DNA from 4 places in the Vibrio azureus genome. Region 1 is predicted to be linked to each of the others. Evidence: predicted binding sites of a transcription regulator. Region 1 holds the regulator's gene; each other region holds the start of a gene.
What was found. The regulator MetJ, encoded in region 1, represses methionine synthesis genes. The targets are predictions, from matches to a motif close to TTAGACNTNTANANGTCTAA.
Positions count from the first base shown of each region.

Region 2: a site for MetJ is predicted at 1,599-1,618, ahead of metA (homoserine O-acetyltransferase MetA). Genes of this name have one in related genera too.
Region 3: a site for MetJ is predicted at 4,537-4,556, ahead of metE (5-methyltetrahydropteroyltriglutamate--homocysteine S-methyltransferase). Genes of this name have one in related genera too.
Region 4: a site for MetJ is predicted at 1,852-1,871, ahead of metK (methionine adenosyltransferase). Genes of this name have one in related genera too.

Region 1 is NZ_CP018616.1:2,780,710-2,786,973, forward strand. It holds gene BS333_RS12640 (bifunctional aspartate kinase/homoserine dehydrogenase II) at 205-2,613, opposite strand; gene BS333_RS12645 (O-succinylhomoserine (thiol)-lyase) at 2,630-3,793, opposite strand; gene metJ (met regulon transcriptional regulator MetJ) at 4,051-4,371, shown strand; gene BS333_RS12655 (malic enzyme-like NAD(P)-binding protein) at 4,504-5,781, opposite strand; gene tuf (elongation factor Tu) at 6,160-6,264, opposite strand, start outside.
Region 2 is NZ_CP018616.1:1,447,618-1,453,881, reverse strand. It holds gene BS333_RS06650 (carboxypeptidase M32) at 1-1,400, shown strand, start outside; gene metA (homoserine O-acetyltransferase MetA) at 1,640-2,578, shown strand; gene BS333_RS06640 (hypothetical protein) at 2,709-3,239, opposite strand; gene BS333_RS06635 (hypothetical protein) at 3,250-3,795, opposite strand; gene BS333_RS06630 (hypothetical protein) at 3,828-6,218, opposite strand; gene BS333_RS06625 (hypothetical protein) at 6,236-6,264, opposite strand, start outside.
Region 3 is NZ_CP018616.1:1,867,007-1,873,270, forward strand. It holds gene BS333_RS08440 (septation protein A) at 57-620, shown strand; gene yciA (acyl-CoA thioester hydrolase YciA) at 761-1,159, shown strand; gene BS333_RS08450 (YciI family protein) at 1,277-1,573, shown strand; gene BS333_RS08455 (GspS/AspS pilotin family protein) at 1,576-1,971, shown strand; gene metE (5-methyltetrahydropteroyltriglutamate--homocysteine S-methyltransferase) at 2,071-4,383, opposite strand; gene BS333_RS08465 (LysR substrate-binding domain-containing protein) at 4,629-5,540, shown strand; gene BS333_RS08470 (DUF4250 domain-containing protein) at 5,584-5,784, opposite strand; gene BS333_RS08475 (hypothetical protein) at 5,967-6,264, opposite strand, start outside.
Region 4 is NZ_CP018616.1:2,600,286-2,606,549, reverse strand. It holds gene BS333_RS11770 (DUF2189 domain-containing protein) at 1-192, opposite strand, end outside; gene metK (methionine adenosyltransferase) at 619-1,773, opposite strand; gene tkt (transketolase) at 2,218-4,227, shown strand; gene epd (erythrose-4-phosphate dehydrogenase) at 4,434-5,486, shown strand; gene BS333_RS11745 (phosphoglycerate kinase) at 5,641-6,264, shown strand, end outside.

The sequences.
Region 1 (6,264 bases):
GAGACGAATATACCTAAGCATTGTTTATACCTAAGCATTGTGAGGTCACTTGAGTATCAGCAAGTATCGCACAAACCAAAAGCAAAAAACCTTGGTCCTAAGCCAAGGTTTTTGTCATGCATCGCAAAATCAAACGACTCACGATGAAGTCAATGAGTCCATTTTTCTCCCCAGCCTAAGCTTAAAAAATAAGACACCTTTACCCTAGAATAAACTCGCTAATCGATTCAGATCCGATTGAATGGCTCCGGCCGTCACTTCACGACCGGCCCCAGGTCCACGAATCACAAGCGGGTTGTCTTTATACCACTGACTTTCTATCGCAAAGATGTTGTCACACGGCAATAGGTTCGCCAGCGCATGTTCAGCAGGTAAAGCTTCAATACCGACTGTCGCTTTGCCATTGCGTTCAAGTCGTGCCACATAACGCAACACCTGCCCTTTTTCTTGTGCTTGTTTCAATCGCTCATGTAAGGATTCATTGAGTGTTGCCCCTTGTTCGAAGAAAGCATCTAAACTTAACGTTCGTAAAGACGAAGGAACAAGTGATTCGACTCTGACTTGCTCAGGCTCGATCTCAAGTCCAGACTCACGAGCTAAAATAACCAGCTTGCGCATCACATCACTGCCGTCTAAATCAGCTCGAGGGTCGGGCTCAGTTAAACCTTGCTGCCAGGCTAAATCGACTAATTCACTAAAAGGGACACTGCCATCAAATTGTTGAAATAGCCAAGATAACGTTCCTGAGAAAATACCTGATAGCGCAACAATCTCATCACCACTTTCACGCAAGTCACGCACGGTATGATTGATCGGTAAACCAGCTCCAACTGTGGCATTATACAGCCAGTGACGGCCCGTTTTGCTAAAAGCACTTTGCACTTGATGGTAATAATAACTGTCAGCAGAACCTGCAACCTTGTTAGCGGAAATTAAATGAAGACCGTATTGTGCAATATCGACATAACGAGCGGCTAACTGCTGACTCGCCGTGACATCCAAGGCAACGACTTCATCAAAATCAGATAGCTCTCCAAGCTTGGTCAACCAACTACCATCATTTTCAATACTGTCATCATCAAAATTGCGCAACACCTTTAGTGGGTCAAGGCCATTCTCATCAAATAGATAAGTTTGACTATCAATCACTGCGACCAATTCAAACGTCATACCATGGCGCTTCTTCAGCTCTTCTTGCTGGGTCGCAAACAAGGATAACCAGCTTGAGCCAATATTGCCTTTGCCGCACAAAGCCACAGCAACTCGCTTCTGAGCTTGGAATAATTGGCTATGAATGGCTTGAACTAAAGAAGTCACTTCTGGGCAACGCAGGACTGCTACTAAGCTCATGCCCGATTCTGTCGCAGCAATGAATTCCACAGATGCATATTTTAATTGCTGATAAAAACCGAAACAGTGATTGGCATTTTTGGTCACTCCTGCTCCAACAGCCGCAATCAATGAGTAGCCCTCTTTGAGTTTAATGTCAGCCTCAACCGCTAATTCTTGCAAGTAAGCCAGTGCCCCTCCAGCAATTTCAGGAGTGTACGCTAAACGTAACTGCTGTTGCTCAGCCTGAATTTCATACGCTAAAGGTTCTAACTGAACCCTTGCTAAACTTCTTAGTACTTCTTCTTTTGCTCGTTCAAAGTCATGACCATGAACAAATGAAAGTTGAATTAAAAGGACATCATCCAAAGAAGTAATAATTTTAGCGCCTCTCCCCGAAGCTAGCACCCGCTCAATTCGCGTTGATCCCGCTTGCGATTGATAACTGCATTTCAACTGCAAATTCATTGTACTTTGCGCCACTGGCTGTAAGGTCCGACTGTGTAAAACGGGCGCTGCTAGCCGTGCTAATTCACTCGCTTCGTCCAAACGTAGTAATGGCAATAAGCAGGCATCGGAGACCACTCGAGGATCAGCACTATAAACACCAGCGACGTCGCTCCAAATCGTCACCGTTTCCACTCCGGCTAGCGCTCCAATAACCGTCGCAGAGTAGTCAGAGCCATTGCGTCCAAGCAAGACGGTTTCATCCGCCGTATTCTTAGCCATAAATCCCGTAATAACGATACGCTGATGGCGATGCTGAGCAAGTGCTTCTTTAACGAGAGGATAAGAACGAGCGCGGTCGACTTCTGGTTGCGTTCCTTCTTCCGCACGAAGAAACACACGAGCATCTTGCGCGATTGCAGGTAAATCAGATTGTGACAACAAACTTGCTAACAAGCGTGAAGACCAAACCTCTCCACAGCCCAGAACCGTCGCTTGCTGAGCCTGAGTCAATGGTGCCGCCAACTCGGCCAACATACTGAAGTCATCTCGCAACAACGACTGAAGTTGCTCTTTGGCTTGGCCCGTTATCAGCGACTCAACCAAGTCAAACTGAAACTGCCTTAATATTTGCAAGCGCTCATGAGCAATGCGGCCATCCAGACTTAACCCTTCAACAAACGCAATTAATTGATTGGTTGTTTTGCCTGCTGCAGACACAACCACTAGATCGTTGTCAGCAGAATACTCTCTAAGGATCCCAACCACTCGTCGATAACATTCTGGATCAGCTAAACTGCTGCCACCAAATTTATGTAACTGGCGCTGAACATTCATGATTTTCTTCCCTTAATTAGTATCCAGCCTTAACAAAAGCCTGATCTAAGTCTGCGATCAAGTCTTGCGCATCTTCGAGTCCCACCGATAAACGCAGTAACTGTTGAGAAACTCCAGCTTCTGCCAGTGCTTCCTCTCCCATTGCTCGGTGCGTCATTGATGCTGGGTGACAAATCAGGCTCTCTACGCCTCCCAAAGACTCAGCCAACGAGAACAAAGACAGCTCTTTGACAAAAACTTTAAGCTGGGCGAAAGAACCAGCAAACTCAAAACTCAGCATAGCGCCAAAGCCCGATTGCTGCTGCTTGGCAATATCATGTCCGGGATGTTCGGGTAAACTAGGGTGGTATATAACGCTTACTAGTGGCTGCCCTTGGAGATAAGTCAAAACTTGTTGAGCACTCTCTTCGTGCATGCGCATTCTTGCCCCAAGAGTACGAATGCCTCTTAACGTCATATAGCTGTCAAAAGGTGTCCCTGTTGAGCCAATACAGTTCCCCCACCAGGCTAGCTCTTCAGCATGTTGCTCACTTTTCGTGATCACCACACCGCCGATGACATCGGAGTGACCATTAATGTACTTTGTCGTCGAGTGGATAACAAAATCAGCACCTAACTCTAATGGCTTTTGGTATATGGGTGTCAAAAAAGTATTATCGACCGCGACTAATGCCCCTACCTGCTTTGCTTTGTCACATACCGAAGCAATATCGACCACTCTGACAAGCGGGTTAGATGGGCTTTCAATCAGAATAAGCTTTGGTCTGTTCTCCAAAGCCGCTTCCAATGCTTGTGGATTCGATTGATCAACAAACTGGACTTTAAAATCACCTTTTTTAGCTCGACTATTAAATAACCGGTAGGTACCGCCATAACAGTCATGGGGGGCAATAATCAAATCATTTGGACCCAGAAATGCCGAAACCCATAGATTTAACGCCGCTGTCCCGCAATTCGTCACAACCGCACCTTTACCTGATTCGAGCTCATAAAGGGCTTGTTCTAATAGCCCACGATTTGGGTTACCTGAACGAGTGTAGTCATATTGTGGAACTTCCCCAAAAGCAGGAAAGCCATAATTGGTTGAGAGGTAAATCGGTGGAACAACAGCATGGTACTGAGTATCAGATTCAATACCAGTGCGAACAGCGATAGTTGCAGGCTTATGGCGAGTGCTCATCTGTGTATCCTTTCACGGGGTGACATCGAAGTGGGAATGCGCTATATACTAGTTAATCAAATAAATATACTAGTTAATCAAATAAACATGTTAGTCGAACCAATACGCATTCCTAACAGTTGATCTCACTTTACCCGCCAAAAATTAAGACGTCAACACTTCTAGACGTCTATATGTCTTTGCTTATGGCAGTAAATCCAGCTAAAATTAGCCACACAATTTATTTTCTTAACTAATTACACAAATGAAGGTACGCAATGGCTGACTGGAATGGCGAATACATTAGCCCGTATGCAGAGCACGGCAAAAAAAGTGAACAAGTAAAAAAGATCACCGTCTCTATCCCGCTAAAAGTTTTAAAAGTGTTGACTGACGAAAGAACAAGACGTCAAATCAATAACTTGCGCCATGCAACTAACAGTGAACTCCTATGCGAAGCATTCTTGCACGCTTACACAGGCCAACCACTGCCAACCGATGAAGACCTTCGTAAAGACCGCCCAGATGACATTCCAACAGAAGCTAAAGCACTGATGACTGCGATGGGAATTGAGTTTGAAGCTTTTGATGAAGAGTAAGCACTGTTCGATCATTAGAGTTTAATCACTTTTCAGTGCGAAAATAATATACCTAAGTAACCTAAAATGCTTGGGCATATAAAGGGACAAGTGATGTCCCTTTATATTTACTATAAGAAGTAATGATGCCGCTTATTCCGCCATATAATTTTCTGGCATTTCAATACGAGCAACACCCGACTCTACCGCCGCTTGAGCGACCGCTTTTGCAACGCGTGGCAACAGACGCGGATCCATTGGCTTAGGAATAATATACTCAGGGCCAAACTCCAGTGCATCAGCCCCCGCAGCTTTCAGTACCGCTTCAGGTACTGGCTCTTTCGCCAATTGACGAATGGCATCTACCGCAGCTAATTTCATTTCATCATTGATCTCGCTGGCACGTACATCAAGAGCACCACGGAAAATGAATGGGAAACACAACACATTATTCACTTGGTTTGGATAATCGCTACGTCCTGTTCCCATGATCAAATCGTTACGAACATCACGCGCCAGCTCTGGCTTAATTTCTGGATCTGGGTTTGAACAAGCAAACACGACAGGCTTATCAGCCATCAATTTTAGGGCTTCAGGTGGTAATAGGTTTGGACCCGATACACCTAAGAATAAGTCAGCACCTTCAATCACATCTTCAAGGGTGCGCTTATCGGTATTATTAGCAAAGAGTTGCTTATATTCATTAAGATCATCACGACGCGTGTGGATCACCCCTTTACGATCCAGCATGTAGATTTTCTCACGCATTGCACCACACTTGATCAAAAGCTCCATACAAGCAACTGCTGCTGCGCCAGCACCAAGACAAACGATCGTTGACTCTTCCAGCTTTTTACCTTGCAACTCTATTGCGTTTAGCATGCCTGCAGCGGTTACGATCGCAGTACCATGCTGATCATCATGGAATACAGGTACATCACAACGCTCGATAAGGCGTTTTTCAATTTCAAAACAATCTGGTGCTTTGATATCTTCTAGGTTAATACCGCCAAAAGTGTCAGCAATATTAGCCACTGTATCAACAAATTCGTCGATCGTGCGGTGTTTTACTTCAATATCAATAGAATCAAGTCCCGCAAAACGCTTAAACAGTAACGCTTTACCTTCCATTACTGGTTTTGACGCCAATGGACCAAGGTTACCTAAACCAAGAATCGCCGTTCCATTAGAAATAACCGCAACCATGTTACCTTTTGCTGTGTACTTGTATACATTGTCAGCATTTTGCGCAATTTCACGCACAGGTTCAGCAACACCTGGACTGTAAGCTAACGCCAAATCATTTGCGGTTTCTGCTGGTTTAGTCAACTCAACAGCAATTTTTCCTGGTGTAGGGTAAGCATGGTAATCTAACGCTTGCTGGCGGCGCTGCTCTTCAAAGGTCATTTCTTGGCGATTGTCTTCAGACATGAATAGTTTCTCTTTTGTTATTTTTTGTGTAAGGGGGAATAAATTCTAGCGGATAGATGCCAATCTTCATAGGTGGAATTGCGACCAATATCATTAAAAATAACTGATAAAGTAGAGATTAGACCAGATATTAGTGACGAAAAGAATATTTAATACTTTTAACTCGCCTTCATCCTATAGCAACTCAAAGGCGAAGTAATAAATAGCCCGTCAGAACATAAGAAGAAGAAAGAAGAAAGAAGAAAGAAGAAAGAAGAAAGAAGAAATTTACCACATGTATTCTGTTCTAAAAGCAAAAAGGAAAGCCGAAGCTTTCCTTTTTTATGCGCGGCTCTTCAAAGAAGAACAGTGCAAGATTACGATTAATTCAATTAAGAATTAAGCGAAGATCTTAGCAACAACACCAGCACCTACTGTACGGCCACCTTCACGGATAGCGAAACGTAGACCTTCGTCCATTGCGATTGGAGCGATTAGCTCAAC
Region 2 (6,264 bases), 1.3 Mb from region 1:
AAGCTGCGGTCATGCCCAGTGGAGGCAGTCAAGCTCGCTCTGAAGCCATGGCTGAACTTTCAGTACATATTCATAGCCTGCAAACTCAACCTCAGCTACAAGACTGGTTTGCAGAAGCAGAACTCGAGCCACTCAATATTGAAGAACAAGCAACACTTCGCGAGTTAAAACGTCAATGGCAGCAAGCAAATGTCTTACCAGAAAGCTTGGTACAAGCCAAATCTCTTGCAGGCTCAAAATGTGAGCATGCTTGGCGAACTCAAAGAACCAACAATGATTGGCAAGGCTTTGAAAAAAACTGGGCCGAAGTAGTGACATTGTCGCAAGAGGAGGCACAAATTAGGGCTGAAGCAAATGGACTTTCTCCCTACGATGCCATGCTAGAACTGTACGAACCTAGAACCACTTCGGCTGGATTAGATAGGCTCTTCAGTGATGTTAAAACTTGGCTTCCAGATCTCATTAACCAAGTCATCGATAAACAAGCCGCTGAACACTTTCTCGAGCCCAAAGGCATTTTTGAAGCAAGCAAACAAAAAGCACTAGGCCTTGATGTCATGAAGTTACTTCAATTTGACTTTAATCACGGCCGTTTGGATGAAAGTGTGCACCCTTTTTGTGGCGGTGTGCCAAGTGATGTACGGATTACCACTCGATATGATGAGAAAGAGTTTGTTCAATCATTAATGGGAATTGTGCATGAAACGGGTCACGCTCGCTATGAACAAGGGCTACCAAAAGCATTATCTGGTTTACCGTCTGGCCAAGCGCGCTCGATGGGTATTCATGAATCTCAATCGCTCTTCTTTGAAATGCAAGTCGGTCGAAGTGATGCTTTCATCGAGCACTTAGCTCATCTTGCAAGCCAGCATTTTACTGGTCATGATGCAGCGCTTTTCTCAAATACTAACTTTCAAAAGCTCTACACTAGAGTTAAAAAAGACTTCATCCGTGTCGATGCAGATGAGCTGACTTACCCTGCCCACGTTATTTTACGTTACGAAATCGAGCGTGATCTGATCAATGGTAAAGTCAAACATTCTGATGTACCTGAGCTTTGGGACTTAAAAATGCAACAGTATCTGGGGATTTCTTCCAAAGGCAACGACAAAAACGGGTGTATGCAAGACATCCATTGGACAGATGGTGCTTTTGGGTACTTCCCTTCATACACGCTGGGAGCCATGTACGCTGCTCAATTTATGGCTTCAATGAAGAAAACAGTGGATGTGGATGCAATCATCAGAACTGGCGATCTCACTCCGATTTTCAATTGGTTAGAAAGCCATATTTGGAGTAAAGGAAGCTTATTAGAAACCCATGATCTGGTTAAGCAGGCTACAGGTGAAGCGCTTAATCCACTTTACTTTAAAGATCATTTACGTTCACGTTATCTTTAATGCGGTAAATGTGAAACCACAAAAACAAGCTGCTTAAACCGAGTGGCTTGTTTTATACCCAGCTTTTTTATACCCAAGTTACCTCATGGAGCTAAAAGTCAATTGGGTGTAAAGTTAACGATATTCACCGAAGTCATGCATGGCAACGGTACACACTTTTAACATTCTTATCGACATCTCACGGTATTTAAGTTAGGTTTAGACATATGGACGTCTAAATTTTAACAAGGAGAGATAACGTGCCCATCAGAATTCCCGATCAGCTTCCTGCTAGTGACGTATTGAAGACCGAAAATATCTTCGTCATGAGTGAAAGTCGTGCTGCAAGCCAAGAAATCCGACCTTTGCGTGTATTAATCCTGAACTTAATGCCTAAGAAAATAGAGACTGAAACACAATTTCTTCGCTTACTCTCTAACAGCCCACTCCAAGTGAACGTCGAGTTACTTCGAATTGATGACCGACCGAGTAAAAATACGCCAACAGAGCACCTTGATACTTTTTATCGTCAATTCGAAACCATTAAAAATAGGAACTTTGATGGATTAATTATTACCGGTGCGCCACTGGGGTTAGTTCAGTTTGAAGATGTTATCTATTGGGATCACCTTAAAACCATCATGGAGTGGGCAAAGCAACATGTAACGTCGACACTTTACGTATGTTGGGCAGCACAAGCAGGGCTTAAATTGTTGTATGATCTACCAAAGAAAACTCGTAAAGAAAAGCTCTCTGGTGTTTATCATCATCAAATTCATCACCCCTATCACCCTATTTTACGTGGTTTTGATGATTCTTTCTTAGCACCGCATTCGAGATACGCGGACTTCTCCCCTGCTTTTCTAGAACAACATACTGATCTTGATATACTTGCAACGTCTGATGTGGCTGGTGTCTACTTAGCAGCAACTAAAGATAAACGTAATGTTTTTGTCACAGGTCACCCTGAATACGACGCCCAAACCTTACATGGTGAATATATGCGTGATCTAGGTGAAGGAATGGAACCAGCTATACCCGTTAACTATTATCCAAATAATAATCCAGATAATTCACCGGTCGCTAGCTGGCGAAGTCATGGTCACTTATTATTTTCAAACTGGTTGAACTACTGTGTTTACCAACAAACACCATACGATCTGGAACACTTCAGCGAAGCAGCATTTACGCATGATTAACCAATGGCATAACCCGCCAAAAGATGCATCTTTCTAAAAATTAAGAATGGTCCCCCAAGTAACCTAAAGATAGCCTAAATTAAGTATCTTAAGGTTACTTGGGAATAAGCTTGGTATGCAAGAAACTTAATCAAAAAGATTCTAAGAACCTCACTCGTATCGGACCTGTCTCATAGTAACGTACTCCCCGGGAAGGCCTAATCATCACTCTAAAATCTGTACAGTTTTTTATATACACATCTTCAAAAGAATAATTAAGAGAACGCTCTCCATCATAAAGGTTGTCGATTTTTTTTGTTTTAATAAGTACATTTTGATTATTAATACTATCGATGCATTCAAAAACAATATTTATGCTTGGTTCGTAACGCCAGTCCACTTCAATGTTTATAGGTGTATCAATTTCCATATTCACAACTTCCGGTGGGTCTCCCGGTAGTTGTCCAGTTCGATATGGCCAACGTAAGCCTCTATTCCAATCTTCGATGAGTATTTCTTGTTCACTGTTAATTCCGTCAAACAAGAACTCTACTCCAGCAATATAACTCACTTCATAGTTTTCATCCATGTATGACGATTTAAGTGGATATGGATTAGAAAATGCAAGATCAGTTATAAGTAGACAAAGTAAAAATACTTTCAACCGACTGAATTTAATCATTATAAATTCCTTAAAAACTTTCTAATATTTTCACATTGGTTTGCGATAATATTCCGAAGAAGTCAGCCGATGATTCTATATGAAGCTTCAATAAATCACATTGTTCAAAGTTGTTTATATCAGTGACCCAATAGAGAGGAAATCGTCCTTGATGACCCCTGTAAGTTTCTGAGTCACTGTAAATTATTTCTCCGTTATTATCATGACAATCAAGTATGACTGATACACTGTCTGGTCCCTTCATACAAGGTATCGATTTATCTCTATCCACAGGCGGAGCACCACACACCTCTCTGCCAGCGGCAAAAATTGGCGAGTACACTGTAATTTGAGCCTCTTTTGGTGGAGAATCAATGACATCTATCGTGAAAAGTGTGCTTTTTTCACTTGTTAAGCGAGGCAAAAAATCATACTCCATCCCAGAAACAAAATTACCGCTCACTTTAGTGGCATAAATTTCATCAGGAGATGCGACACTGTCGTTCATAATAGTTATTGCTGGAGTCATTAAAAAAATTAGCTTTAATATATATCTATTCATGTTTAACCATTTCATTGAGTTACTTTTTTGACTGTGACCTGCACCATCTAATGAAGGTCTTTAATAGAACCATCTATTTTACTAACTTCAAAATATTTCATTACATTATCGTCAAACGATACTTCAACATAAAGATTATGCTCGCCAAGCATGAAACCCCTTAAGATAGGTTCAAAGCTCAGTACAATAGGTTGACTGCATCCATCTAAAGATACGAGATCTTCTCGATCACAAATAACTTGCCGATTATAACTGTCTCTTAAAAACATGGTTGTGTTGATCTTATCTGCTTGTCTTAGCTTATCAATAAATCCACTTTCAAAGTCATAACCTAAATCTAGGTAACTCTTTTTCTGAAAAAAGTATTGAGCGTTATTATCCCTAATATAACGACCAACCGTTACACTTGAGTTAACAAAATTTCTATTTGATGCAATACGCAAGCTAATGTTTGAAGCATTTTTATACCAATCATTTTCGATAACAGTACTAATAGAACTTGGAATAGGAAGATTATTGATATCGATCTCTTCTCCTTGTTTAAACTGCCAATGAAATGCTAACTCAGCCATATTATAAATATAGCCTGATACCTCTCTTGGAAAAGATAACCAAATCCCTCCTTTGGCATACTCACCAAATCCAAGGCCATCATAACCATATAAAGTTTTCCATACTTCACTCGGTTCGTTATCGTAGTGATGTTGGTTATTAATTGCCTCTGATGACGACCAGCTAATCATGCTTTGTGGAATGTCGACTCTTACATTCGGATTGAAAAGACGAACTTGGTCAGGCAGGCTACAAAAACCAGATATAGGATAAGAATAGATATCTCCCGATATGTTTTGATGAGCATTCCAATATTCCTTTAGAACAGGAATAACTCTGTATTCGTAGTTTTTACCGTAAACAATGTTCGCCTTAATACTTTTTCCATCTACATTAATGTACCCATCAGAGTCATTTAAGGCACTAGAAAATGTGAGTTTTTCAATATCGAGGCCTTCCATGCCAAGTTGATGTCGCACATTCATTGAATTGACTCTTTCCATTAGGTCATGACAGGCCAATGCTCCTTCGTGTGGTTGAACTACCGATTCAGAAACATGCAATATATTGATGTATTCTGTGGAATTCTCATCTCTTGTTCCTGTATCTGACGTATTGGTTTCGTTATCAACATCAGTGGAGCTATCTGTCTCAGTGGAGCTATCTGTCTCAGTGGAACTCTGATTTTCAATCACATACCCTTTACTCTCAATATCTTTCAACTCTCGAAATGATTCAAGTTCAGTAATGCTATTATTTGATGAGGATATTAAGTATTTCTTAGTAATGAAGTCATCAAATTTTATCTTAATATACAGATCTTGCCTGCCTGAAAAGAAATCCCGAAAGCTATTTTTAAAAGAGTTAAAAACTTCTCTGGAGCAACTAAAATTAGAAAACTTATTTCTTTCATCGCATCTTATTGGTTTACCATATTGATCGATTGGGGTAAAAGATTCATTGAGTGTTTCTGATTCACTAAGTAACCTTAATAAAACTTGATTTTCAATATGGTAATTATTTTTTATAGATTTAATAAAGTGATCATTACTAAAACAAGAGTCATCTTTGGAGACAATGGAACGATCAGCATTACTGAAATCGGAATATAGTGAAAATGTAATTTCAATGGGCTTGCATGAATCAGACCACCCCTGATAAACCCGCTTTTCAACGGAGTCTGGAATTATTGTAAGCATTGAATTATTTATCTGTATCTCTTCAAAGTCCCAAAGAAGTGCAATGGAGTCATTAATTCTAGATTCTTCCATGGGTAAGCTATATGGGTAATGTAGCCATATCCCTGATTTTATATGGTCACCAAAGCCTATTCCATCAAAACCATATGAATTTTTTAAGAAATCGTAGGGTATATTATCATATTTCTCCTGATTTTCTACCGCTTGATTCGATTTCCATTCGGTTACTTTAGGATCAACTTTGACATTTAAATGACTATTTGAGATTAGCACGGAGTCTATAATTTCGCATTGCCCTACAAGGCTTATTTTTGATGGTTCTATATCAGACTCTATACTCCCATCACCTATACTGTAAAACCCATAATTTATATAATGTGTTTTTATCGAGTCCAAATCAAATTGATCATTACCAAAATAAATTTTTGACTGCATATCCTCAAGAACAGATTTACTAAACTCAATATCTTTTTTATTTATAAATGATTTATCATAAATACTTTCTCCACTTGAAGAAGACATTAAATCTAATAAGTTACCACATGATGAGTCCATTAATTTCTGTTCACCCTTCATTATAACAAGAATGCTGTCATCACTGTATTCTGAGTCTTCATATTCCAATGCCTTCAGAAAACCTGAATACATAATAAATAAAAAATAAATAGCTTTCTTAGTTCTAGTCATAAATGGTATTAACCTGTCTACCTATTATTAATAAAATCACGTGCTG
Region 3 (6,264 bases), 910 kb from region 1:
TTAACGTAATTTCCGTTAGACTGTTCTCTACTTAATCACTACATAACGTTTTCATAATGAAGCAAGTTCTTGATTTTATCCCACTTATCATATTTTTTGGCTTATACAAAATGTACGATATCTACGTTGCAACAGGCGCCTTGATTGTTGCAACTGCCGTTCAGCTTGTGTTGACCTATGCCATTTATAAGAAAGTCGAAAAAATGCAGCTCATCACCTTTTTAATGGTGGCGGTTTTTGGCAGCATGACCATTATTTTGCATGATGATAATTTCATAAAATGGAAAGTCACCATAGTATACGTTGTTTTTGCGCTCGGCTTGACCATCAGTCATTTAATGGGTAAATCCGCCATAAAAGGCATGCTGAGCAAGGAAATTACATTACCTGACTCTGTCTGGGCAAAAGTAAATTGGGCTTGGGTAGCCTTTTTCTCTGTTTGTGCAGCGGTTAATATTTATGTCGCTTATGAACTTCCACTCGATGTTTGGGTAAACTTTAAAGTATTCGGGTTATTGATTGCTACCTTTGCTTATATGGTAATAACTGGGTTTTATATCTACAAACACATGCCAAAAGAACAAAAAGACAGCTCATCTGATATTTCCGTTGATGATTAAAGTCTCATTTTTGCTATAATCTAGTTAAACAGATGTTTCACAGCGACCCTATGGTCGCTGTTTTATTCTTGTGACTTGAGTGCTTTTTACCCTCTGTTCTTTCCACTCTTGTTGCTTAGCTAGTACTAATGGATGTCAATATGAGTCATGAATTTTCTTCACCCCGTGGTCAGTTATTACTGCGTACTTTGGCTATGCCCGCCGATACCAACGCAAATGGTGATATCTTTGGCGGCTGGATCATGTCCCAACTGGATTTAGCGGGTGGAATCCTTGCTAAAGAAATTTCTGCCGGTCGCATTGTTACAGTATCCGTCTCAAGCATTACATTCAAAAAGCCAGTGAGTGTCGGTGATGTTGTGTGCTGTTACGGTGAATGCACCAGAATTGGTCGCACTTCAATGAGTATCGATTTAGAAGTTTGGGTCAAGCCTGTCAAAGAAAATGGCATCGGAGATCGATTCATGGTTTGTGACGCCACATTTAACTATGTTGCCATTGATAGCGACGGTAAACCTCGCCCTATAAATAAGTCATAACGCAAGCTTTATTATTAAATTGCCCCAAGCAGTCTCACAAATTTAGAACATAACTTGTTAGTCAATGAAAAAAGGCGTTAAATTAAGACTTTGCCCTATTAATTAAGGAATTGTGCGATGTGGTACGTTATTTTTTCACAAGATGTGGAGAATTCGTTAGAAAAACGTCTTAGTGTTCGCCCTCAGCATCTTGAGCGCCTGCAACAGCTTCAAAATGAAGGACGTCTTCTTACCGCTGGTCCAATGCCAGCTGTTGATTCTGATAACCCAGGTGAAGCTGGATTTACAGGTTCGACAGTCATAGCTGACTTTAACTGCTTGGAAGAAGCTCAAGCTTGGGCGGACTCAGATCCTTACGTTGAAGCGGGTGTTTACCACAATGTGATCGTAAAACCGTTTAAAAAAGTGTTTTAATTATGAAAAAATTACTCTGTCTCATACTTGCTTTTGGCACACTAGCTGGTTGCTCTTCCAATGATGAAAAACAACGCCAACTAGAGCTAATGGCTTCAAACCGTGCCGGTGTCCTATCTGCGGGCTTACCACTTGAATACGGACCACTGAAAATTTTACGTGTTTCTTCACGCAAGAATGCTGTTGAAATGATGATGATATATAACGATACCGCAAAAGGAGCAAAGCCGCTCAAGCAGGTATTGAACACCAGTATATACAGTTACTGTAAATCAAGTGAAGTACTTGAACAGCTCGATATGGGACTGGTTTACCGCATCAAAATTCGCAACTCGCGTGGCCAGCTCATGACTGATGAACTGATCTCTGCGCAAACTTGCCAAGCTAAAAAGAAGTAACTCTCTAACCTTCGATTTTGGCCACAAATATAAAACCCTAGAAGCGAGCCCTAATTTTCAGGACTCGCTTTTTCTTTTAATGATTACCCTAAAGTGACCTTAAGATACTTGCTCGCCATAGTGAGTTCTTAATTTCTTCGCTGCTGAAACAAGATTAGCTAAAGCCGCTTCAGTTTCCGGCCAATTTCGCGTTTTCAAACCACAGTCTGGATTTACCCATAAACGCTGCACTGGAATACTTTCTGCCGCTTTTTTGATCAACCCTTCGATCCACTCCTCCGCTGGAATAATCGGCGAGTGAATATCATACACACCAGGCCCTATCTCATTTGGGTATTTAAACTCCTCAAACGCTTGAAGTAGCGCCATGTTAGAGCGAGATGTTTCGATGGTGATAACATCCGCATCCAAAGCGGCAATCGAAGCGATGATTTCATTAAACTCGCTATAACACATGTGGGTGTGAATTTGAGTTGCGGGTGCTGCACTGGCCGCGGAAATTTTAAAGGCTTCAATAGCCCAGGCGAGGTAATGATTGTGCTCTCGCGTTTTAAGTGGTAATCCTTCACGCAATGCAGGTTCGTCAATTTGAATGATATTAATCCCTGCTTTTTGTAAATCGGTCACTTCATCTCTCAGTGCAAGGGCAATCTGACGTGCGGCGGTTTGACGCGGGATATCTTCACGTGGGAAAGTCCAACACAAGATAGTTACTGGCCCCGTCAGCATCCCTTTCATTTTCTTTTGAGTTAAAGACTGCGCATAACTCGTCCACTCTACTGTTATTGGCTTTTCTCTTTCAATATCAGCGACAACCACAGCCGGTTTGACACAACGTGAACCATAACTCTGCACCCAACCAAATTGTGTCGTTTGAAAGCCCGCTAAGTTTTCAGCGAAATACTCAACCATATCATTTCGTTCAGCTTCACCATGAACCAAAACATCTAAATCCAGTGACTCTTGTCTCTGCACAGCATCACTAATATGTTTTTTTAATGCCTGATGATACTCAGTCTCTGATAATTGACCTGAACGGTAAGCCGATCGTTGACAACGAATCGCATCGGTTTGAGGGAAAGAACCAATGGTCGTGGTTGGTAGCAAAGGCAGCTTCAGGACTTCTGCTTGGTGTGCTGCTCGCTCAGCATAAGGCGCCTCTCGCTCGGAAAAACTTGGTGTGATTTGGCAAACTCTGGATTGAATGTGAGGTTTATGCACATAATTGGCGGTCTCACGTATTCTTAAAGGCTGGCTGTAAGTATGACAATCGGCGATGGCCTCTGCGTCACCGTCGAGCGCCCGACCTAATAAAGCAACTTCCGCGACTTTTTGCTTAGCAAAAGCAAACCAGCTTTTAGTCTCTGCAGGCAATGCGTTTTCTAACTCTAAATTAACTGGACTGTGTAATAGAGAACAAGAACTTGCAATCCACAGATTATCTTTAAGTTTCGCTTTGACTGGCTGGAGACATTTGAGTTGATTACTCAAATCTGAGCGCCAAACATTGCGTCCGTTGATCACCCCAGCTGAAAGCACCCAGCCTTGTGGCAACTTATCCATAACCAACTCTAGCTGCTGTGGTGCCGCAGATAAGTCAATATGAAGACCATCAACTGGTAGTTGTACGATTTTATCCAGTGTTTCGGTGACGCAATCAAAGTAAGTCGTCAGTAAAACTTTGAGATCACTTTTCATCACTTGATAAGCAAGTTTAAAAGCGTTTTGCCATTTTTCTTCCAATTCAAGCGCAAGAATAGGTTCATCAATCTGCACCCACTCAACACCTTGCTGAGAAAGTTTACTTAAAATGCTCTGATAAGCGGCAAGCAATCTTGGTAGCAGGGTGAGGCGATCAAAATTGTCATCCACCTCTTTACCAAGATATAAGTAACTTAATGGACCAAGAAGCACGGGTTTCACATGATGCCCAGCGTTAACTGCTTCGCTGACTTCTTCGAACAATTGCGGCCAACTGACTTTAAAGCTATCGTTTTGACTGAATTCAGGAACAATATAGTGGTAATTGGTATTAAACCACTTGGTCATGTCTGATGCGGCATTTCCAGAGCAACCTCCACTACTTAAACAAACACTTTCTTTCTGAGATTGACCGCGGGCGACTCTAAATAATGTATCTAGATTGATCCCCTGCTCAGCATGTCGCTTAGGGGTATGCCCTAATAACAAAGAAGTCGTCAAAACATGATCATACCAAGCAAAATCTCCTACTGTGACTAGACCCAAGCTTGATTCTGCCTGAGTATTCCAGTTCTTGTTGCGCAGTTCACTCCCTACTTGCTTCAAGGCGTCCTGATCAATGTCCCCTCGCCAGTACTGTTCTAATGCAAATTTAAGTTCTCGCTTTTCTCCAATCCTTGGGTAACCAAGAATATGCGTTGTCGTTGCCATATCTACTTTCCTTCTTTCCATGAATTCTATTTTAGCCACCAAAAAGATGTCTAGATGGCTATTATTAGATTTCAACCCTTATTGATACAATCTCCATTTACTCAACTTAACGATGAAAAAAATTCATAATCAGAGCAAAACAAAACCACATAAATAGACATCTAGACGTTTACATATCTAATTTTTCTCGGTAAATTAAATCAGGTTGGTTAAAAACTCAGATGATAAAAGGACAAAGGACGTTCATGATCGAATTAAAGCACTTGCGCACGCTAACTACCCTTCGAGAGACTGGCTCACTGACTGCAACTGCCACGAACCTTCATCTGACCCAATCAGCTCTCTCTCATCAGATTAAAGAACTTGAGACACGCATAGGTGGAGCACTTTTCTTAAGGAAGACTCGTCCTGTCAAGTTTACTTCTGAAGGAAATATATTGCTTCGTCTTGCCGATGAGATTTTGCCTAAGATTGCTCAAGCAGAAAATGATCTTGCAGGGCTAAAGGAAGACGTAAATGGGCGATTGCACATGGCCATAGAATGCCACTCATGCTTTCAGTGGTTGATGCCTGCGCTTAAAGAATATCAAGTGTCTTGGCCAAGTGTCACACTCGATTTTTCCTCTGGATTTGGCTTTGAACCTCTTCCTGCCTTGCTCGCAGGTGAATTGGACTTAGTCATTACTTCTGATATTCAGCCTCGTTCAGATGTCCATTATGAACCTCTGTTTGACTTTGAGATGCGCCTCGTTACGGCTCCCCACCACCCTCTAGCTAAAAAAGAGACCATCCAACCTGACGATCTCGCCGATCAAACCATGCTCTCTTATCCAGTTCAAAAACAGAGACTTGATGTGGTTAAACATTTTTTACACCCCGCGGGAATTGAACCATTGTCTTGGAAGCAAGCTGACAATACCTTAATGATCATCCAAATGGCTTCAGCGGGTTTAGGGGTCGCTGCCCTGCCAAATTGGGCCCTTAAAGAATTTTCTCGGCAAGGGCTAATCGCAAGCCGCCCATTTGGTAACGGTCTTTGGCGACGTTTATTTGCCGCCACTCGGCATGCAGAAAAAGATAAACATTATTTAAGTGCTTTTTTTGCGACTGCACGTCGGCAATGCAGAAGCCACCTTGAAGGTATCAAGATGGCTTAAAGTAGATGAAAAGCTAAGAAAGGTGATAAGAAGAGACGAACCATTACCGGTGATAGGCCTTAAACTGGTTCGTGAGTGGATCATATTGATAACCTAGCATGTCCAGTTTACCAATCACTGACTCCGTATCCATCTCGTACATAGAGACCAATTCTTCAAAGCTATCGCATTCTAAGCGAAGTTTTTCATTAACAATCCCTAACAAAATGACACTGTCAAAGTTCCGTACATTGCTTAAATCCATATTGTTTCTCCTCTCTATACCCGATTGACCTGAAGATACTTAGGTATACCCAAAGCGTAGACTTAATTTAACAATATAGAAGTGAACTCAGTCGAAGTCCCAATAACGGTGCAACTTTTCCCTGTTTGCTTCACTCGCCTAGAGCCCCAAGCAACCTCAAGATACTTGGGTATAAGTAGCACTTAATGACTGATCAAAAACAAATGTTGTAAAACCGTCATTGAGGATAAAGATAACAGAAGAGCCAACGCCAATTGCATCTTATTCGGTGCTTTATGCAAAAATAAATGCCAGCACCAAAGGACAATGGCCGCAATCAGTAACACTAAAGCAATCAGAATAGCAGGTGTTTCTGCTTTCAATGCGGCTTCATCAAGCTGATAAGCCGAAAAAAGCATGGTCACAGCCAGCAACATCCCAGACAAAATGCCCGTTACAGGTAAGATCCGATGAAATGCTTGCAATCGACTGCGAGCTATC
Region 4 (6,264 bases), 180 kb from region 1:
TGCAGCCATAAAACACATGCCATAAAAGGCACTAATAAAGGGCATTCTAACGAAATCATGGCAGCCTAACGCTAGCCAGTGGAAGGGAGAGGTCACGGTGACTTTATTGCAGGGAATGGTTCTGGCGTAGTGTTGGTCAGACTGCGATTTGTGTTTATTTTGGATCTCAGATGGATTCACTGTTCGAGGCATAATTCCTCCTTGATTTATTCCATGATGTCGATCTGTACCAAACGAAACAAGCTGTAACCCATCTCATTATTTGTCTTACTTGTAGACTGAGTGTGTCGCTGTCATTCGTGTAAAGCGACATAAATGCTCATTCGTTTTTGTTTACGTAAAACCTTTCCAACTGCTCGCTGTGTTTGGTATCAAGCCGTAAATGAGTGCTGTATTAGTGAAGGTGATTCACCAATAGAACACAAAAATGCCCTCAGTGACAAAACGCCTTTGAGCATCATCTTTAACTATCGGTGGGGATGGTGAAATTTACAAATAATTGCTGTCTTTTTGTTCAATTTAAGTGTTCAAATTTAGGAGGAAGTAGTATTACACCAAAAATGAGAGGCATAAAAAAACCCTCGCAATAGCAAGGGTCTTTGTTGCTCCGTGCTGATGTTATTTGATACCAGCGAAGTCTCTTAGCAGATGTGCTTTGTCTGTGGCTTCCCAAGGGAACTCGTCACGACCAAAGTGGCCATATGCTGCTGTCTTCTTGTAGATTGGTTGCAGAAGGTTCAGCATTTCTTGTAGGCCGTATGGGCGTAGATCGAAGTGCTGACGTACAGCTTCAATGATGATGTCGTGTGATACTTTTTCTGTACCAAATGTTTCCACCATGATGGAGGTTGGATCAGCAACACCGATTGCGTAAGAAAGTTGGATTTCACAACGATCAGCCATGCCTGCAGCGACAATGTTTTTCGCTACGTAACGTGCTGCGTAAGCGGCAGAGCGGTCTACTTTCGATGGATCTTTACCAGAGAATGCACCACCACCGTGACGAGCAGCACCGCCGTACGTATCTACGATGATTTTACGGCCTGTTAGACCACAGTCACCCATAGGGCCACCGATTACGAAACGGCCAGTTGGGTTGATGAAGAAATTGGTTTCTTTGTTGATCCACTCAGAAGGCAATACTGGTTTAATGATCTCTTCCATTACCGCTTCGCGTAGATCTGGCGTAGAGATGGAATCACAGTGCTGAGTTGAAAGAACAACAGCATCAATACCAACAATTTTGCCTTGGTCGTACTGGAAGGTTACCTGAGATTTTGCATCTGGACGAAGGAAATCCAGTTTACCGCTCTTACGAACTTCAGCTTGCTTTTTCACTAGCAGGTGAGAGTAAGTGATTGGAGCAGGCATTAGGATCTCAGTTTCGTTGGTTGCGTAACCAAACATGATACCTTGGTCACCAGCACCTTGCTCTTTAGGATCTTCCTTATCAACACCTTGATTGATATCTGGAGACTGTTTACCAATGGTGTTTAGAACAGCACAAGAGTCTGCATCAAAACCCATGTCAGAATGAACGTAACCAATTTCACGAACGGTTTCACGAGTGATTTCCTCGATATCAACCCATGCAGAAGTGGTTACTTCACCGCCAACCATAACCATACCGGTTTTGACGTAAGTTTCACAAGCAACACGTGCCTTCGGGTCTTGCTCAAGAATTGCATCAAGAACGGCGTCAGAAATTTGGTCTGCGATTTTATCTGGATGGCCTTCTGAAACAGATTCAGAAGTGAACAGGTGCTTAGCCATGATAGCTCCAATCTTAAAGTTTACTCACAGTGCGCTTACATTAGCGGACTCTGAAAATACAATACGTTTTGTAGGTGTTTCTACATCTAGACGTCTATTTTAAATTTACACGTTCAAATTACAAGCTCTTTTTATAAAGGGATGAGCAGTTTTGATCTATTAATTGTTTGCTTGATAGTCATGAGCCAGAGTACATGCTGCTTGGCGGGTCAATGTCGCCATTGAGAGCAGAACAAAATATATTTTGGGCAGATAAATTCGTTTCACTGGTTTTTTGCTTCGGTATCGTTGAGAAAGCAAAAATTTGCAGCAAAATAATGCGTAAAACCCTTAAAAATCTGGAGTAAACGTTTGCAGTCATAATTTTGCTTTGAGAGAATGTCATGTGCACTCAATGTGCTTACATCTCTTTATCAATTTGCTTTCATGCACTCAGGAGCAGACATGTCTTCTCATAACCATCTTTCGAACAAACAGCTCGCTAATGCTATCCGTGCTCTCAGTATGGACGGTGTACAACAGGCCAATTCTGGTCACCCAGGTGCACCTATGGGCATGGCTGACATCGCTGAAGTTCTTTGGCGTTCTCACTTAAACCATAATCCAGCAAACCCTGAGTGGGCTGACCGTGACCGTTTTGTGCTTTCAAATGGTCATGGCTCTATGCTGATTTATTCGTTATTGCACCTAAGTGGTTATGAGTTGTCGATTGACGATTTAAAAAACTTCCGTCAACTGCATTCTAAAACCCCAGGCCATCCTGAATACGGATACGCACCTGGTGTGGAAACAACAACGGGTCCTCTCGGCCAAGGCATCACTAACGCTGTTGGTATGGCAATGGCTGAAAAAGCGCTAGCCGCTCAGTTCAACAAAGAAGGCCACGAGATTGTTAATCACTTTACTTATGCTTTCATGGGTGATGGCTGCTTGATGGAAGGTATTTCGCACGAGGCTTGCTCTCTTGCAGGTACACTAGGCCTTGGCAAACTGATCGCATTCTGGGATGACAACGGCATCTCTATCGACGGTCACGTTGAAGGTTGGTTCTCTGATGACACACCTAAACGTTTTGAAGCTTATGGTTGGCACGTCATTCCAGCGGTAGATGGTCACGATCCTGAAGCAATTAACGCTGCTATCATTGCTGCAAAAGCAGACCCACGACCTACGCTTATCTGTACTAAAACGATCATCGGTTTTGGTTCTCCAAACAAATCGGGTTCACACGACTGTCACGGTGCGCCACTCGGTGCTGAAGAAATTGCAGCGACACGTAAAGAACTAGGTTGGGAACACGGTCCTTTTGAAATTCCGCAGGAAGTCTACGCAGAATGGTCAGCAAAAGAAGCAGGCGCAGCTAAGGAAGCTTCGTGGAACGAGAAACTTGCAGCTTATGAAGCAGCGTACCCTGAGCTGGCCGCTGAATTCAAACGCCGCGTAAACGGTGAACTGCCTGCTGAATGGGAAGCAAAAGCAAACCAAATCATTGCTGACCTTCAAGCAAACCCTGCAAACATCGCATCACGTAAAGCTTCTCAAAACGCACTAGAAGCGTTTGGTCAAATGCTTCCGGAATTCATGGGCGGCTCTGCTGACCTAGCGCCGTCTAACCTAACCATGTGGTCTGGCTCTAAATCTCTAGAAGCAAACGACTTCTCTGGTAACTACATCCACTATGGTGTACGTGAATTCGGTATGACCGCGATCATGAACGGTATCGCGCTACACGGCGGTTTCGTGCCTTACGGCGCTACATTCCTAATGTTCATGGAGTACGCTCGTAATGCAATGCGCATGGCGGCTCTGATGAAAATTCAGAACATCCAGGTGTACACGCACGACTCTATCGGTCTTGGCGAAGATGGCCCAACTCACCAACCGGTTGAGCAAATGGCCTCTCTGCGTCTTACTCCAAACATGAGTACATGGCGTCCATGTGACCAAGTTGAGTCTGCAGTAGCATGGAAACTGGCGATTGAACGTAAAGACGCACCAACGGCACTGATTTTCTCTCGTCAAAACCTAGCGCAACAAGCACGTACAGCAGAGCAAGTCGCTGACATCGCGAAAGGTGCATACATCCTGAAAGACAGTGACGGCAAGCCAGAGCTGATCCTAATCGCGACAGGTTCTGAAGTTGAACTCGCAATGAAAGCAGCTGAGCAACTTACCGCTGAAGGTAAGAAAGTACGCGTTGTTTCAATGCCATCTACTGATGCATTCGACAAGCAAGATGCTGCTTACCGTGAATCTGTACTACCATCAGACGTCACCGCTCGTATCGCAATCGAAGCGGGTATCGCTGACTTCTGGTACAAGTACGTAGGCTTTGACGGTCGCATCATTGGTATGACGACATTTGGTGAATCTGCGCCGGCAAGTCAGCTGTTTGAAATGTTTGGCTTTACGGTAGAAAATGTCGTGAATACAGCAAACGAATTATTAGCGTAATTAAAGCCGATTAACACAGTAAACCGAGTCACATGGCTCGGTTTTTTGATCAGGTCTCCTGCCATTTTTTCTGCTGTGAAGCACGACGATTGATTTGGCAGAAGGCAGTGGCGTGTTTTGAAGCACGTATGAAACTAACTTAATGCGATTTATGTTGCTATCGGTTACTATCGTGTAACACGAAAATCATGTAAGGCGATGGAAGAATGCTAAGAGTTGCGATCAATGGATTTGGACGTATCGGTCGTAATGTACTGCGGGCAGTATATGAAAGTGGTAAGCAAAATCATATCAAGATTGTTGCTGTGAATGAATTGGCTAAGCCGGAAGCGATGGCACATTTGCTACAGTATGACTCTAGTCATGGCCGCTTTGAAAAAAAAGTGTCTCATGATCAGGGATACCTCTATATCCACCATGACTCCAGCACACAAAATAGTGAATCGTGTGATCGCATACGAATTCTGCAGTGTGAGGAGATTGCGCGGTTACCATGGCATGAACTTGAGATAGATATTGTACTGGATTGTACTGGAGTATTTGGTTCTCAGGCAGATGGTCAGGCTCACATTCGAGCCGGAGCCCAAAAAGTACTCTTCTCTCATCCCGGTGCTCATGATGTCGACAATACGATCATTTTTGGAGTCAATCACCAGACCCTAAAAGATGAACACCGTGTTGTGTCCAATGGTTCATGTACGACCAATTGTATTGTGCCAATTATAAAAGTTTTGGATGAGGCCTTTGGCATTGAATCGGGTACGATTACGACGATTCATTCTGCCATGCATGATCAACAAGTGATTGACGCATACCATGATGATTTGCGCCGAACCCGTTCTGCCAGCCAATCGATCATTCCTGTTGATACCAAACTTCATAAAGGTATTGAAAGGATTTTTCCGAAATTTTCCAACAAATTTGAGGCTATTTCGGTTCGAGTTCCGACCATAAATGTCACAGCAATGGATTTAAGTGTCACAATCTGTTCAAATGTGAAAGTTAATGACATAAATCAAACCATTGTTAAGGCATCTCAGTGTACATTACGTGACATTGTTGACTATACTGAAGCGCCGCTTGTTTCCATTGACTTTAATCATGACTCTCATAGTGCCATAGTGGATGGAACGCAAACCCGAGTGAGTAATGGGCACCTCGTGAAAATGTTGGTTTGGTGTGATAACGAATGGGGTTTTGCCAATCGTATGCTGGATACCGCTTTAGCCATGCAAGCGACTTCACATACGGCTCGTTAATCACGAAGCAGCGATGGAGAAAATCTTTATTTCAGGCCTTGAAATAAATAAGATGTATCTCCATATCTAAAACCAGTTTGAAGAATTAACAGGCTTGGCAGGATTGCCAAGTTTTCAAAAACTTTTAATGATTAAATAATTGAGAGGACACATCATGTCTGTAATCAAGATGACTGACCTGGATCTTGCAGGTAAACGTGTATTTATCCGTGCTGACCTAAACGTGCCAGTAAAAGACGGTAAAGTAACTTCAGATGCACGTATCATCGCATCTCTTCCAACTATCAAGCACTGTTTAGAAGCAGGCGCGAAAGTGATGGTTACATCTCACCTAGGTCGCCCAACTGAAGGTGAATACGCTGAAGAGTTCTCTCTACAACCTGTCGTTAACTACTTAAACGATGCTCTTGATTGTGAAGTTAAACTAGCGAAAGACTACTTAAACGGTCTAGAACTCAACACTGGTGAACTGGTTGTTCTTGAAAACGTTCGCTTTAATAAAGGCGAGAAGAAAAACGAAGAAGAACTATCTAAAGCATACGCTGCGCTATGTGACATCTTTGTAATGGACGCATTTGGAACGGCTCACCGTGCTCAAGCATCTACTCACGGTGTTGGTATGTTTGCTCCTATCGCTTGTGCTGGTCCTCTTCTTGCGGCTGAACTAGAAGCACTAGGTAAAGCAATGGATAACCCAGAGCGTCCACTAGTCGCTATCGTTGGCGGCTCTAAGGTATCGACGAAACTAACGGTGCTTGAGTCTCTATCTAAAATCGCT